DNA from 2 places in the Alcanivorax sp. UBA3183 genome. Region 2 is predicted to be linked to the other one. Evidence: predicted binding sites of a transcription regulator. Region 2 holds the regulator's gene; the other holds the start of a gene.

Region 1 (8,125 bases), on a different contig from region 2:
CCTGCTCGGCATTACCCAGCGGCAACTTGGGAATCACGTCGTAGAACTTCACTTTCATGCCCATGGATTCGGCCAGCACCGACACCTGAGCGCCAATGTTGCCGTAACCCACGATCCCCAGGGTCTTGCCACGGATCTCGTAGCTGTCCTTGGCAGACTTCAGCCAGCCACCGCGGTGGGCAGAGGCGTTCTTCTCGGGAATGCCACGCATCAGGTTGATGGTGTGGGCAATCACCAGCTCAGCCACCGAGCGGGTGTTGGAATAGGGGGCATTGAATACCGGGATACCACGCTTCAGGGCGGCATTCAGATCCACCTGATTGGTACCGATACAGAAACAACCCACACCGATCAATTTCTCCGCAGCCTGGAACACCTCTTCGGTGAGCTGGGTGCGGGAGCGAATGCCGACGAAATGGGCATCCTTGATCTTGTCTGCCAGATCGTTGCCGGTCAGCGCGGTGGGCAGCAGCTCCACATTGCTATAGCCGTGCGCTTTCAGGTTCTCCACGGCGTTTTCGTGGATGCCCTCGAGCAGGAGAACGCGGATCTTGTCCTTCTCAAGAGAAGTATCGGCCATGATTCAGTCTCGGTAGCCTGTGAAATGGGCGCGTATGTTAACATAGCCCGCTCAAATTGAGAGCAGCCGAGCCGTCGGATTGCTCAAGTTGCCGTGAGAACGCCTCAACATCGTGCGTTTTACCCCTGCAGGAGACCCGTTGATGACCGCCCATGCCCATGCTGCGCTGGAGCAACTGACTGATTTGCTTGGCAATCGCCTCCTTACCGACCCGCAAAGCGCGGAGCGCTACGGGGTCGACTGGACCAAGGTATGGGCGCCGGCCCCCTGCGCGGTAGCGCTGCCGGAGACCATCGACGAGGTACAGCAGATCGTGGAAATCGCCAACGACCACGGCCTGCACCTGGTGCCCTCCGGGGGTCGCACCGGCCTGTCCGCCGGGGCGGTAGCCGCCAACGGCGAGCTGGTGGTGGCCTTCGATCGCATGAACAAGGTGCTCGATTTCAACGAATTCGACCGCGCCGTCACCGTGCAGCCCGGCGTCATCACCCAGCAATTGCAGGAATTCGCCGAAGAGAAGGGCCTGTTCTACCCGGTGGACTTCGCCTCTGCCGGCTCCAGCCAGATCGGCGGCAACATCGGCACCAATGCCGGTGGCATCAAGGTGATTCGCTATGGCATGACCCGCGACTGGATCACCGGCCTGAAAGTGGTCACCGGCAAGGGCGAACTGCTGGACCTGAACAAGGGCCTGATCAAGAACGCCACCGGCTACGACTTCCGTCATCTGTTCATCGGCGCCGAAGGCACCCTGGGCTTTGTGGTAGAAGCCACGGTAAAACTGGCCCGCGAACCGAAAGACCTGACCGCGCTAGTGCTGGGTGCACCGGGTTTCCGCGAAGTGATGAAGATCCTGCACGCCTTCCAGCAGGACATCGACCTGACCGCCTTCGAGTTCTTCTCCGACAAGGCCATGGCCCACGTGCTGGAACACGGCGTTGCCAAACCTTTCGACACCGAGTGCCCGTTCTACTGCCTGCTGGAATTCGAACAGCTGTCAGAGGCCACCGGCGATCAGGCCATGGCCATCTTCGAAAAGTGCGTGGAAGAAGGCTGGGTGCTGGACGGCGTCATGAGCCAGTCCCTGCAGCAGCTCGACCAGCTGTGGCAGCTGCGTGAGCGCATCTCCGAATCCATCGCTCCGCACACCCCTTACAAGAACGACATCTCGGTCACTGTCTCCAAGGTGCCGGACTTCGTGGAAGACATCGACACCGTGGTGCAGGACGCCTACCCGGATTTCGAGATCGTCTGGTTCGGCCACATCGGCGACGGCAACATGCACCTGAACATCCTCAAGCCCGCAGACCTGGCCAAGGAAGACTTCTTCGCCCAGTGCAACAACGTCTCCAAGTGGGTGTTCGAAATTGTCGAGAAATACAACGGCTCCATCTCTGCAGAGCACGGCGTGGGCATGACCAAGAAACCCTATCTGGAATATTCCCGCAGCCCGGAAGAAATCGCCTGCATGAAAGCGGTAAAACACGTCTTCGATCCCAACAACGTCATGAACCCGGGGAAACTGTTCGATGTTTGATGAAGTGAACACCCCGGTGGATCAGGACGGCTATAAACACCGCTGGATCGACGGCGCGCCCATCGACATCCCGGTGGGCAAGGTGGTGTGCGTGGGCCGCAACTACGCCGACCATGCCAGAGAACTGGGCAATGACGTCCCGGACGCCCCCATCCTGTTCATGAAGCCGGCCACCTCGTTGGTAAGCCTGCACGAACCCCTCGAGTTGCCCAAAGGGCAGGGCGAGGTGCACCACGAAGTGGAAATGGTAGTGCTGATCGGCAAACGGATTCACAAGGAAACCGACCTGGACAACGTCCGCTTCAGCATCGCCGGCTACGCCGTCGGCCTGGACCTGACCCTGCGTGACGTACAGAACACCCTGAAAGAAAAAGGCCACCCCTGGGAACGGGCCAAAGCCTTCGACGGCGCCGCCCCGGTATCCGGTTTCATCGATGCCCGCGGCATTTCCGTGAAGCAGAAACTCAACGTCACCCTGGAAATCAACGACGAGGTGCGCCAGCACGGTCACACCGGCCAGATGCTGTTCCCCACCTTCGAGTTACTCAGCGAAATCAGCCAGACCTTCACCCTGGAACCCGGCGACGTAGTCTTCACCGGCACCCCCGCCGGCGTCGGCCCGCTCAACAGCGGCGACAAGTTTACCGCGCGACTGGGGAATATCATTCAGGTGTTCGGCTCCGTCGCCTGACGACCCGAACACCGCTTCCACTCCACCGATGAGACGATGGAAACAGAGCACATCACCATGATGCTTTCATGGCGAAAACTGTTTTAGTGGTTGGCCATGCCGGGCAGTTAACTGCCCAGCGTGACATGATCAAAACAGGAAAATGGGTAAGGCCTTTGATCATGTACAAGCGCAGAAATTTTTGACTCCATTTAGCGGTTACAGATAGCAAAAAATACTACCCGCACAGCCCGCAATACCTACTCCTCCTCAAACGCATCCCGATGAAACTCCGCCGCTTCCATCACCTCACGTAATCCGCATTCCATCAGTTCCGGCACATCGCCGCCGGCCATTACGGTCAGCATGGTATGTACGCCGCGGGCGAGCGAGGTCAGGTTGTAGCCACCCTCAAGCACCAGTACCAGGCGGCCGTCACAATGTTTGTCGGCAATGCCCTGGACGATGCCGGTGAGGGCGGCGAAGCCGTCGTAGCTCAGATTGAACGCCATGTCGTTGTGGTGGGGATCGGTGCCGGCAGAGACCAGCACCAGGTCGGGCTCAAAACGGTCTGCAGCGGGAATCAAAATGTCGCGGAAGGCTTTTTCCATGGCGATATCACCAGAAGCCTCCGGCAAGGGAACGTTAACCGTATACCCCTCACCCAGGCCGGCGCCCACCTCATTCAAATTACCGGAGCCCGGATAAAATGGCGCGGCGCAGTGGGTGTCGAAGAACAGTACATCCGGGTCGGCCCAAAAGATGTCCTGGGTGCCGTTGCCGTGGTGTACATCCCAGTCAACAATCAGGATGCGCTCGCAACCCAGTTTTGCCTGGGCATGGGCGGCGGCCACGGCCACGTTATTGAACAGGCAGAATCCCCGCGCTCGCACCGGTTCGGCATGATGGCCGGGAGGACGAACCAGAGCGAATGCGCTTTTCGTTTCGCCCTTTACCACGCTCTCCACGGCGGCAATGGCATTCCCCGCCGCGGAGCTGGCTGCGGAAATACTTTCCGGCGAAACAGCGGTGGTGTCGCTGTCCAGCCAGGCGCGTTTGCCTGCCAGGGAAAAGATATGATCCAGGTAGGTGGTGGTGTGGACACGTCCCAGTTGTTCGTAGGTGGCGGGTGAGCCTGACTGGAACTGTACGCCCTCGATGGGTTCCTGCTTGAGCAAGTCCATGATGGCGGTGAGCCGGCCGGGGTGTTCCGGGTAGTCCCATTTGAAGTTCAGCCCACCGAGAATACTTCTTACCCGCTTTTCCACCCGGCTGGGAAGAAAGGGCAAATCCACCTGGGGGTTATGGCCGAGCATTACCTCGTCATAAAACACGGTTACGCTACGCGACTCTACCACTCGTGACTCCCTCACTTTGTGTGTGTCCTCGCTTGATTCTCCGCGTAACTCCCTACGTAACGCAACCGCAGACCAGCCGCTGCACGACCTGCTCCATCCATCGCGCCATGATCGGCGCTTGGCAATAACGCTGTACCCGCGATTACGTCACCCGAAAATGCTTGCGCAGATTCTCGTTGACCCACCCGCCAAGCCGTTCCCGACCAATACCGTCGATAAAATCCCGTACCTGCTCCGTATAGTCACGATCTTCTTCGAGAATATGATGCAACAGCCACTTCTCCAGCACCTGCAATAGCGGCTCTGCCACGGCTTCACCTTCTTCATGGCGGCGCATCAGAGACTCGATATGAAAGGTGAACTTGCGGTGCAGAGAGTGGTGATCATCCAGCTCGTCATAACCGGCCCGCTCCATAAGCGCTTCCTCAAAGCTGAAGTGGGATTCGGTGTAGTCCACCAGATCATAGAGCACCCGGGCCACGCCCAGTTGGGCGCCAGGTTGGCCGACCAGACGGTCCAGGTCGTTGATGTAGTCCACGATGCGTTTGTGCTGCTGGTCGATGACCAGGATACCCAGCTCATAGGCCGGGCCCCATACGATGCGCATGATCCCTCTCCGTTTGCCGTGCTGCAGGTTCTTGACGCTAGCAGGGGGCGAAACGGCGAATGTAGATATGGATCAAGGTTTGTGCGCGAAAGACAGGGGGGAACTGCCTGGCGGCCGTTGCGTCCTCCCGGCGTCGACGGGCCACCCCTGTTACGGTGCCGCTGGGGCGGCTTTGCGTAACGCCCGCAACGCATCCACCAGAATAATGGCCAGCAAGGCCGCGGCGGAGAGCGGGAAGGCCAGAGCCACCACCAGCATGATCACAGCCACGGTGCGTGCCGGGGCCGGTTCGGCGCGGGGCGGGGCACGGCGGGACTGGCGCTTCCACCAGAGCAGGGCCCCGGTGACGGTGAGCGCCAGTATCAGGGTCACCAGCAGCAGATTGAGCAGCCAGTTCCACAGACCCAGGTCCCCCTGGTGCAGCGGAATGGAGGCGGCCATGGCTTTGCCCATGGCCGGATAGTCGGCGAAGCGGATTTCCTGCAGAACCTGGCCGGTGGCGGGATCCAGGTGCAGGATGCGCTCGTCCATCGGGTTTGTCAGGTCGCCGGCGATGGTGGTGGCCGAGACCGTCCAGACACCATTGTCCTGTTGCGGGAAATGCACACGGAAATTGCCGAACCCCTGTGCACGGGCCTGACTCACCACATCATCCAGTCGCAGGGACCCATCACCCGTACTGCCCTGCGGCATGGGGGTCTGCTCCACCGCCCAGGGCACGCGATGCAGGCCGGCTTCGTTCATGGCGTGATGGCTGTCGACGGCCTCCGGGACCACCTGTGTGGCATCAAAGCGGGTGCCCGGCAGGGAACCCCAGGGTTGCACCAGTTTGCCACCCCAGATGTTGGTCCAGGCCAGGCCGGAGATCAGGAAGAACAACAACGGCAGGGCAATCAGCCAGCCAATGCCCAGGTGCCAGCCGCGCCAGTCCGCCCGGCTGCTGACGGTCCGGGAAGGAATCAGGGCGCGCAGGCCGCCCTTCGGCCAGGCCAGATAGAGGCCGGTGACGATCATCAGTACTGCCAGACCGGCAGCGATTTCGATCAGGGCATCTCCCAGGTCACCGAGGAACAGGGAGCCATGGAATGTCTTGATACGCGCATAGAGGCTGGCAGCGGGATCCCGGTCACCCAGTATCTGTCCGGTATAGGGATTCAGATAGACTACGGTGGCCGGCGCATGATGGCCACCGTGGCCGGCATGGGAATGGGGCTGCAGAGAAAACCGTGCGGACTCATCGGCAGCCTGGGGCGGCAGGTAGAGTTTTACTGCGGCATGCGGATATTGTTGCTCCACGGTTTCCAGCAACACGGAGGCGAGCAGGGGATTGGTCCCTGCTTCAACCGTCTGCAGTGACGCGTTCAGGGCCGTATCCAGCGGCTTGCTTAGCAACATCAGCAGGCCGGTGAACGCCAACATAAACAGGAAGGGAAGCACCAGCATGCCGACCAGGAAATGCCAGCGCCACACCGCCCGGTAGAAACGGGTGGGCCCGGATCCGGCTGGATTGACAGCGTTCATGGGCAGACCCTCTCGTCAGAAATCAAAGCGGATGCCCGCGAACACGGAACGGGGTTCGCCTGCCTGAAGAAGGGCATCGTTGATGTTCGCGTCATTCCGTACGGTCAGGTTGGCCACGTAGGCTTCATCGGTCAGGTTGCGGCCTTCCAGATAGACTTCCCAGGCATCACGGGTGACACCGGTACGCAGGCCAACCAGTTCGTAGCCGTCCACCTCATAGCTGTTTTCAAAGTCGGCAAAACGGTCATCGACGATGTCGAAGGTGGGGCCGGCAAAGAAACCGTTGGCATGGCGGTACATGACTTCACCCTTGATGAAGAACACCGGGGCCACCGGCAGCTGGTTGTCGCCGTAGACCGGGTCGTTATCGAAGGTGAAGTCGTTATAGGTCATGCTCAACAGCGGTTCGATGCGGTGGCGGCCATCGCCCAGGGCAAAGCTGGCACCCACCCGGGCTTCCACGCCGGCGTGGATGGTGTCTTCCACGTTGGTGACCAGGCTGGTGCCCTGTGCAGCCGGATTATCTACAGAGAGAATTTCATCCTCGATCTGGGCGTAGTAGACCGCCACTTCCCAATTCCACTCGTTATCCTGGCCAAACGGTGCCACACCCCGGGTTCCCACTTCCCCGACCACACCCTGCATGGCATCCAGGGTGTCATTGTTCGCCTGGACCTCGTCTTCCAGCTCGTACAGGGTGGGCGCCTCATAGAGCTTGCTCACATTGGCGAACAGCTCGCTGCGATCGGCCACCTGGTAGATCACCCCAAGGCGCGGATTGAAGGATTCGTAGGTGTCGTTGGGATTGCGTTGTGCACCGGAGGATACGTTTACATTATCTACCTCCCGGCTCCCGGTGACCGCCTGGGCCCCGTAGACCAGTGTCCAGCGCTCGGCAAAGTGCCAGCGATCCATGGCGAAGATTTCCAGGTTGTCCGCCTTGTTATCCACTTTGGTGGTCAGGGCATCGCGGATGCCGCCGCTGTGGGTGTAGTTGCCGCCTTTCACCCAGGTTTGCCCGTAGTTGAGCCCGAGCAGCAGATCATGGTTGCCCATCTGTTTGTCGAAACGCACGGTGGTACCGAAGGTGGTCTGGTCGTTGTCGATCAACAAGCTGAAGAACGGATTCTCGACAATCGGGTGATAGAGCGACTGGTCTTCAAAGGAAACGCCCACCACCAGATTGCTGGTGTCACTGAGTTGCCAGCGGGTGCGGTTGGCCACACGCCAGGTTTCCACATTCTTGAGGAAGTTGCCGCGCTCGTTGTTTTCCCCGGCCTGGTAGGGGTCCTCATCGAACTGGGCCCGGGTGAGAGAGCCGGCAAGCTCCTGATCGTTATCTGTGTAGGAAAAGTAGAAGCGGTTTTCCACCGTATCGCTGATCTGCCAGCCGGTGTTGGCATAAACGCTGCCGCGCTGCTGCTCCTGGTGCTCCCGGTAACCGTCATAGCTGCGCTGCTCCACGGTCACCAGCGCATCCTTGTCACCGGCCACGACACCACCGGTAATCCGGCTTTGCACGGTGCCGTGGGAGCCACCACTAAGGGAAATCTGGTTGTTGGTGTTACGGGCCGTGGGGCTGATAAAGTCGATGGCCCCACCCAGGGTGCTGGCGCCGTAGGTAAGCGCATTGGCACCCCGGGCAATGGCCGCATAGCGGGCGGCCATCGGATCAATAAAGCTGTTGTGGTTGTTGCCATCGGCAGCGGTCACCGGCAGGCCATCAATCATCAGTTTGACGCCGTTGCCATCGAAGTTGGTGGCATCCAGGTTGGAGCCCCGGCTGGACAGAAAGGTGGCATCGCCGGTGGCACCGGTGGCGGTCCATATGCCCGGCACATAGCGCAGCATG
Region 2 (8,125 bases):
AGCCCGCCTGCAGGAAGGCTCAATCACGCTGCAGGCAGAGTGCGCCGCAGACCACAGTCAGATTGCCCGAATCTCTGAACAGGTGGAGCTGGCCAGCCGCGAGCGGCTGGATGTGATCCGTGACTGGCACCGCATCGCCCCACTTTTTACCGCTGCGGTTCTTCTGCTGGCTGCCTTTACGTTGCTTTGGCACTGGCCGGCCGGGCCCGGCGAGGCTTTTGACCACACCCTGGCGGTACTGGTGATCACCTGCCCATGCGCGCTGGCGCTGGCTGTACCTCTGACTCTTTCGGCGACCCTGGGTACCGCCCTGCGCGAAGGAGTGCTGGTGGCATCGCCTCGCCAGCTGCTGCGATTACCCCATATCGGAGGGGCTCTCTTTGATAAAACCGGGACGCTGACTCTGGGACGTTTCTCGTTGGTGGACACCCAGGTTGCCGGTGAAGGGCAAAAGGCCGATCTGCTTGCCATTGTTTCAGCTCTGGAATGGAACAACCCTCACCCGCTGGCCCAGGCCTTTCGCGACATTGCGCGCAACCCACAAATGACAGACATCCTGCCGGATGGAAATGGTATTACCGGCAACCTTCAGGGCCAGCAATGGCGCATCAGCGGCGCACCGCAACAGGCTCGCCCCGGTACAACCTGCCTGCAGCTGAGCCGTGACGGCGCCGTGCAGTTGTATTTGTGGCTGCAGGACAGCATTCGCGAGGAGAGTGCTGCGGTAACACGGGCTCTTCGCCAGCAAGGGTTGGCTGTACGCATGGCAACCGGCGACAACGATGCCGCTGCCGGGCCGGTGGCCAGGGAATTATCGCTGGAGGAATGGCGTGCCGGCATGAAGCCCGCTGACAAGACCCGCTGGCTCAAGGAGCTGCAGACGACCACGACGCAAATGATGGTGGGTGACGGCATCAATGATGCGGAGGCCATGTTGGCGGCGGATGTATCCGTGGCCACCGCCAACGCCACCAGCCTGGCCCAGCGGGCAGCAGGATTGTATATGCTCAAGGACAATCTGCAGGCGATACCGGCTTTGCCTGCACTTGCCAGGCGTTGCCAGCGCACCATTCGCCAGAATCTCACCTGGGCCCTGCTCTATAATCTGTTGGCGGTGCCCTTTGCCGTGGCCGGGTGGGTTCCGCCCTGGGCTGCGGCCATCGGCATGTCTGCCAGTTCACTGCTGGTCACCCTCAACGCAACGCGAGTTACCCGATGGAAATCGTCCTCCTGCTGATTCCTCTGGCACTGCTGTTTCTGGCCGGGGCGATCTGGGCCCTGTTCTGGGCCCTGCGCAAGGATCAGTTTGATGATCTGGATAATGCCTCTTGGCGGGTGGTGTTCGAAGATCGTGAACAGCGCAAAGGCCTCCCTACGAGTAAAGAGGCTGCAGATCACGACAACGAGCGGAACTCATGATACCAGCGAGCCCGGAATCCCTGCTGACTCTGCTTGCCAGTGCTCTTTTGCTGGCTTCTGCCGGCAGCGTTCACTGTATCGGCATGTGCGGCGGTATCAGCAGCGCGCTCACCTTCTCGATTCCAGAATCCCGCCGCCAGGGCAAGTCGCTATGGGGCTGGCAACTACTCTTCGGCATCGGCCGGGTATCGACCTATATGGTGCTTGGTAGCCTGGCAGGGATGCTGGGCAAGGCGTTGCTGGATTGGCTGCCTGGTCCCTCCATGGCCATTGGGCTGACCCTGTCCGGGATTCTGATGCTGCTGCTCAGTGGCTATCTGCTCGGGCAAGGCGTGTGGCTGAAAAAACTGGAAGGGATTGGTTCCGGGCTGTGGCGCCGATTGCAGCCCCTGACCCGGCGGCTACTCCCGGTAGATCACCCGCTAAAGGCGCTGGCGCTGGGCGGACTATGGGGCCTGCTGCCCTGTGGCCTGATTTATACTGCCCTGGCCCTTGCCGTTACGGCCGGCAGCGCACCGGCTGGCGCATTGGTGATGCTGGTCTTCGGTATGGTAACCGTGATCCCCGTGGCCATTACCGGTGTGATCGCCTCCCGACTGCAGCATTTCCGCAACGGCATCTGGCCGAAGGTGGCGGCATCGCTGACGTTTCTGCTGGCACTGGCATTCTTCTGGCAGGCCTGGTCCATGAGCCAGATGCCCCATCACGTCCACCCTGGTCCCGCCGATCCAGGCAAACACAGCCACCACCATCAGCCCGAGACTTGATCCAGGTCAACACAGTCAATTCAGGGCCCGCAATAATGGAGTAAATCACTTAACTGGAGAGCGGGTGTGGCTACCTGGGACAAAACATTGATCAGCCGGCATGGCGGTCCCGGACCGCGCTACACGTCTTACCCGCCTGCTCCCCAGTTTCACGAGGAAGTCAGTGAGTCGGATTATGCCGAGGCCATTGATGCTGGCAATGCCGCTCGCCGGCCGTTGTCGCTGTATATGCACATTCCGTTCTGCAGCACCGTCTGCTATTACTGCGCCTGCAATCGGGTTGTCACCGCCAACCGTGGCAGAGCGGCGGAATACCTGAAACGTCTGAAGCAGGAAATCGGCCTGCGCGCCGAACAGGTAGACAGGCAAAGGCCGGTCACCCAGATTCACTGGGGTGGCGGCACCCCCACCTTTCTAAGTGATGCCCAGATCACCGAACTGGTCTATTACATGGCCAGACACTTCACCCTGCGTGAAGATGACCGTGGCGACTATGCCATCGAGATTGATCCACGCACCGTGGACCAGGCTCGTCTGGGGCTGCTTCGTGGCCTGGGCTTCAATCGCATCAGCCTCGGAGTTCAGGACCTGGACTTGCGTGTGCAGCAGACGGTCAATCGGGTCCAGCCCTATGAAATGATTCGTCAGACCATGGGCTGGGCGCGGGATTTCGGTTTCAAATCCATTAACACCGATCTGATTTACGGCCTCCCCTGGCAGTCGGAATCCAGTCTGGCCCGCACCATCGAGCAGATTGCAGACCTTCGGCCCGAGCGAATTTCCCTGTACAACTACGCCCATCTGCCGGCGCGCTTCAAAATTCAGCGGCAGATACCGGATATGGCCTTGCCCAGCCCGGAAGAAAAGCTGTCCATGTTCGTCCGTGCCGGGCGCATCCTCCAGGATGCCGGCTACACCTTTATCGGTATGGATCACTTTGCTCTGGAAAGCGACGAGATTGCCGTGGCTCAGCGCAACGGGCTTCTGCACCGCAATTTTCAGGGATACACCCTCCACGGGGATGCGGATTTGCTGGGCTTTGGGGTCAGTGCCATCAGCCAGATCGGCAATCTTTACGCGCAGAACATGAAATCATTAAGTCATTGGTCGGATGCCATTGATCAGCACCACTCCACCATTGAACAGGGTTATCTCCTGGATCGCGATGACCAGATGCGCCGCGACCTTATCATGCGCCTGTTGTGCGACCTGTACGTGGACATGAATCTGTTCAGTGAGCAGTGGCAAATCAATTTCCCTGACTACTTTGTGGATGCCCTGGCTTCCTGGGTGGAGTTTGAGGATCAGGGGCTGGTGCGCGTGGACAAGCAGCGGCTGGTGATCACCGAGCAGGGCCGGCTGGTAAGCCGGGCCCTGGTGATGCCTTTTGATCGCTATACCCAGAACGAGGCCCAAAATCGCTTCAGTCGCATCATTTGAACTATATTCGCTTGTTGTTCACCCAACCCTATAATGTAAGGTGAAATTTGTAATACGCAGCCATCAACCGGAGCCACACTGTGTCTCAACATGTTTCCTGCAATGATTGCAGTCTCAGCCCTGTCTGCCTTCCACTGGCAGTGGCGCCGACACAGCTCGACGAGCTGGATCGCATCATTCATCGGGGCCGCCCCCTGAAACGCGGCGAACATCTGTTTCGCGCCGCCGACGAGTTTCAGGCGGTCTACGCGGTGCGCTCCGGCGCCTTGAAAACCTATGTGCTCAGCGATGAAGGCGACGAGCAGGTCACCGGCTTTTATCTCCCCGGTGAAGTGCTTGGCATGGATGGCATTAGCACCGCCCACCACATGTCCAACGCCAAGGCACTGGAAACCGCCACGGTGTGCGAGATTCCATTCTCCAAACTGGAAATGCTGTCCCAGCGTATCCCGTCGCTGCAGCACCATTTTTTCAGCCTGATGAGTAACGAAATTCGCTCAGACCGTGAGCTGCATATGCTGCTCAGCAAGAAAAATGCGGATGACCGGGTGGCATCCCTGTTGATTTCCATGTCAGCGCGTCATCAACGCCGAGGTCTTAGCGAGCGGGCATTCCGTCTTCCCATGTCGCGCTATGACATCGCCAATTATCTGGGCCTGGCGGTGGAGACTGTCAGCCGCATCTTTACCCGCTTCCAGCAAAATGGCTGGCTACGCGTGGAGGGACGTGAAGTGGAGATCCTAAATCGGCGAAGCCTTTGTGGAGAGCAGAGTCTGGAAGTAAGCCTGTGACCGCCCCGGTACTGGCCATTCTTGACAGTGATCTGAAGGCTCCCCAGCCTGCGCTATACAAAGCCAGACAGGTGGCGGATTCCACCAAGGCGCCACTGCATGTTCTGGTCAATGCCTATTCCTCCGCTATGGTTCGCGCCGTTGGCGTTGACCATGAACGACAAGACGCCGCCCGCGCACAGATTCACAAAGCCTGGCAAAACAGGATCAGTGAATTAACCGATAGGGAGCGCTGTCAGCTTTCCATTCTGTGGCACAAAGACAGCATGGCCGCATTGCGTGAGAGCATCCTCGACCTGCAACCCGCCATGGTGGTTGTGCATACCAGTGAAGAAAGCGGCCTGCGCCGGCATCTTTTCATCCCGCGGGACTGGCAATTGATTCGCAAGGCGCCCTGCCCGGTGCTGTGTGTTCATGGCCGTCAGTGGCCCAATGCACCGAGAGTTCTGGCCGCCCTGGACCCGGGTACAGAAGAGCTGCCCCAGGATGCCCTGGCGGTTAACGTGCTCGGTGCGGCAAATCATTTTGCCGGCAATCTTGGTGGCACCCTGCGCGCTACTCATGTGCTCGATGAAATGGACGACAGCCTGATTCTGCTGGTGGGCGAAGCGATTCCCGATTACAGCGGCGGCATGGAAAAGGTGCGCCAGTTTTACCGTGATCGCTTTCAGGCATTTGGTGCCGCCCACGGCCTGGGCCCGGACCAGATGACCGTGCTGACCGGCCCGGTGGCGCCGACCCTGGCGAAATACTGTGACGAACAGGATATGGACGTACTGGTGGTAGGCACCGTGCATCGTAACCTGCCGGAAAGGCTGTTACTGGGCGCCACAGCAGAATCCGTGATTACCCGTGCCAGCACGGATGTGCTGGTCATCAAACCCCAAGGTTTCCAGAGTCCCTGGCAAGCCTGATCAGGAGCATAACGTAATGACAGACAAGAAAGACTTTGCCGACAACATTCGCCAGAAACTGGAAGACTGGGATTATCAGCTGGATCGCCTGACCGCCCGGTTGGGGGACAAGCGTGAAGAGTGGCGTAGCGACGCGAAGCAAAAAATTGCGGAGATTCAGGATCGTCGCGACGAGCTGGAAGCCAAACTGGAAAAACTGGAGTCTCACGGCGAAGATGCCTGGGATGACATCAAAGCCGGCGTGGAACTGGCCTGGGATGGTTTGAAAACCGGCTTGCTTGCCGCCCGCAGCGAGTTTGAAGACAGAGACTGACCCCGTTTCAGGAGCGCCCCAGTGGCGCTCCTTCACCAGGTCTACTGCTCGGCCCGACGAAACACCGGCTTGTCCGGGGTCGACAGATCCGAAGCAAAGCAATAACCCGCCACATCGAAATTCTTCAGTTTGGCCGGGTCCTTGATGCCCTTCTTGATAATCCACGCCGCCATCAGGCCACGGGCCTTCTTGGCGTAAAAGCTGATCACCTTGTACTTGCCGTTTTTCTCATCCTGGAAGACCGGTTCAATGATGCGGCCATTGATCCCTTTCTTGTTCACCGACTTGAAATACTCATTGGATGCCAGATTGACGAGCACGTCGGTTTTCGCCGCTTTCATATCCTTGTTGAGCTGTTCAGTGATAATGTCGCCCCAGAACGTATAGAGATCCTTGCCGCGTGGGGTATCCAGTTTGGTACCCATTTCCAGGCGGTATGGTTGCATCAGGTCCAGCGGGCGTAGCACGCCATACAGTCCTGACAGCATTCGGAAGGACGTCTGGGCCTCCTTGAGCTGGTTGTCCGTGAAGGTGTCGATTTCCAGGCCGGTATACACATCGCCCTTGAAGGCAAACGCCGCGGGCCTGGCATTCTTCTTGTTGAAGGGTCGCTGCCACTGGGCAAACCGCTCCACATTCAAGTGCGCGATCTTGTCACTGACACCCATCAGGCTGCTGACATCCGCCGGAGAAAGCTGGCGTGCCCGCTCGATCAACACATCGCTATCATCCAGCAATCGGGGCTGGGTGGTTTTCAGCGTCGGCAATTCGCTCTCGTAATCCAGGGTTTTTGCTGGCGATACAACAATCAGCATGGCCTACTCCTTTACATATGACTCTCGGGATTATATGAATCAGGGGGAGCGAGGTCTGCAATTCTGGAGAATAAATGCGCCTATTACTGGTATTGACTGTCATTATCGCGGTTACCGTTCTGCTCTGGGGTAGCTGGCAATGGGGGCGTCGACCGTTTTATCTGGTGCTGAGCCTGGTACTGGCCGGCCTCATGGTACTCGGCATCGGTGTCTGGCAAGGCGGCCGTGACGATCAGGTGCGGCTTCCCCCTGATGGGATCGAGGTAACGCTGAAAGAATTCCTTGCCTCTGAATCCGGCGTGCGCCTGACCGGCAACCTGGCCAACCGCAGTGAAATGAATGTGGCAGCGGTAACGCTTCAGGCCCGCGCCCTGTCCTGCCCGAAGGCGGAGAATGACTGCACTGTGATCTACCAGCAGACCATTGATGTGCAAATGTACCTGCCCGCTGGTCAGGATTACCCCTTTGCAGTTGTCAGTCGTCATCCGAAAGAAGACACCCCGGTGGATCGCTGGGAACTGGAAGCGATCGACAAGCTGGCCTACCCGCAGTCGTAGACTGGCATCCTGCAGGGTGAATCGTCACAATGCGGCCTTCAAATTCCCAGGAGTCATTATGGCATCACTGATTCCCGGCCAGCTCACCCCGATTGGCGATCATGCCTGGCGGGTTCTGGCGCGCAACCCGGGCATGATGACCGGGCCTGGCACCAACAGTTATCTGTTTGGCAAGGATAGCCTGACGGTCATTGATCCCGGCCCCGAGGATCAGGAGCATCTGCAGGCCCTGCTGCAGGCTGCCCGCACCCTGGGAAAACCCATCGACCAGGTGGTGGTCACCCATACCCATCGAGACCATTCCCCAGGCGCTCTGGCATTAGTGGCAGCCACCGGGGCTCGTTGTCTGGGCCCCTCGGTACCCGATGACGGCCTGCAAGACGAGAGCTGGCAGGCAGACCGTCTGTTGGCCGAGGGAGACCGGGTGGATTGCGGCGGCGTTTCGCTACAGGTAATTGAAACCCCGGGCCATGTGGGCAACCACCTGTGCTACCTCAGTGATGATGGCATGCTGTTTACCGGCGATCACCTGATCCAGGGCTCCACCGTAGTGATCGCTCCTCCCTCCGGTTCCATGCAGGCCTACTTTGCTTCGCTACGCAAACTGCAGCAGCGCGGCATCACACGGATGGCTCCTGGTCATGGCGATCTGATCAGCGACCCGGAAGAAACCCTGACCCATACACTGGCGCATCGACAGAAACGCGAAGACAAGGTGCTGGACGCCCTCTTGGGTGACCCTCAAACCCTGGCAGTGTTGGTGAAGGTGGTCTATGACGACGTGCCGGAATTCCTGCACGGTGTAGCCCAATTCTCTCTGCAGGCCCACCTGATCAAGCTGGCCGAAGACGGCAAAGCCGAAGAAACCGATCAAGGCTGGCACAAAACCTGATTGCGCCAGCGAGGCGAGTTACGAGAAGCGAGTTTCGAAAGGCGAAAAACAAACCGGCGCTACGATTTTGATTTTCGTGACTCGCTTCTCGCTCCGCCCTCTTCGCATCTCAAGCGATGCTCCTACAGGAGCTCAGCCGAAGGCGGTTTTCGCGGTTAACCATGCACCGTTAACTGCCCTTCACAACCACCCTTTACGCTTGAAAAACCAGTAAGGC

Evidence for each region. The regulator FNR, encoded in region 2, switches genes on or off when oxygen is low (the NO sensors DNR and NnrR bind a similar motif). The targets are predictions, from matches to a motif close to TTGATNTANATCAA.
Region 1: the regulator FNR is predicted to act here: its motif matches at 4,815-4,828, upstream of B3Q33_RS00380 (bacteriohemerythrin).

Annotation. Positions count from the first base shown of each region.
Region 1 is NZ_DEXN01000003.1:53,905-62,029, reverse strand. Features, by position in the region: gene serA (phosphoglycerate dehydrogenase) at 1-580, opposite strand, end outside; gene B3Q33_RS00395 (FAD-binding oxidoreductase) at 723-2,117, shown strand; gene B3Q33_RS00390 (fumarylacetoacetate hydrolase family protein) at 2,110-2,808, shown strand; gene B3Q33_RS00385 (histone deacetylase family protein) at 3,048-4,145, opposite strand; gene B3Q33_RS00380 (bacteriohemerythrin) at 4,288-4,752, opposite strand; gene B3Q33_RS00375 (PepSY-associated TM helix domain-containing protein) at 4,903-6,273, opposite strand; gene B3Q33_RS00370 (TonB-dependent receptor family protein) at 6,289-8,125, opposite strand, start outside.
Region 2 is NZ_DEXN01000009.1:73,991-82,115, forward strand. Features, by position in the region: gene B3Q33_RS03445 (heavy metal translocating P-type ATPase) at 1-1,237, shown strand, start outside; gene ccoS (cbb3-type cytochrome oxidase assembly protein CcoS) at 1,216-1,419, shown strand; gene B3Q33_RS03455 (sulfite exporter TauE/SafE family protein) at 1,416-2,186, shown strand; gene hemN (oxygen-independent coproporphyrinogen III oxidase) at 2,253-3,626, shown strand; gene fnr (fumarate/nitrate reduction transcriptional regulator Fnr) at 3,689-4,417, shown strand; gene B3Q33_RS03470 (universal stress protein) at 4,414-5,331, shown strand; gene B3Q33_RS03475 (hypothetical protein) at 5,348-5,644, shown strand; gene yaaA (peroxide stress protein YaaA) at 5,686-6,459, opposite strand; gene B3Q33_RS03485 (hypothetical protein) at 6,534-7,016, shown strand; gene B3Q33_RS03490 (MBL fold metallo-hydrolase) at 7,075-7,908, shown strand; gene corA (magnesium/cobalt transporter CorA) at 8,089-8,125, opposite strand, start outside.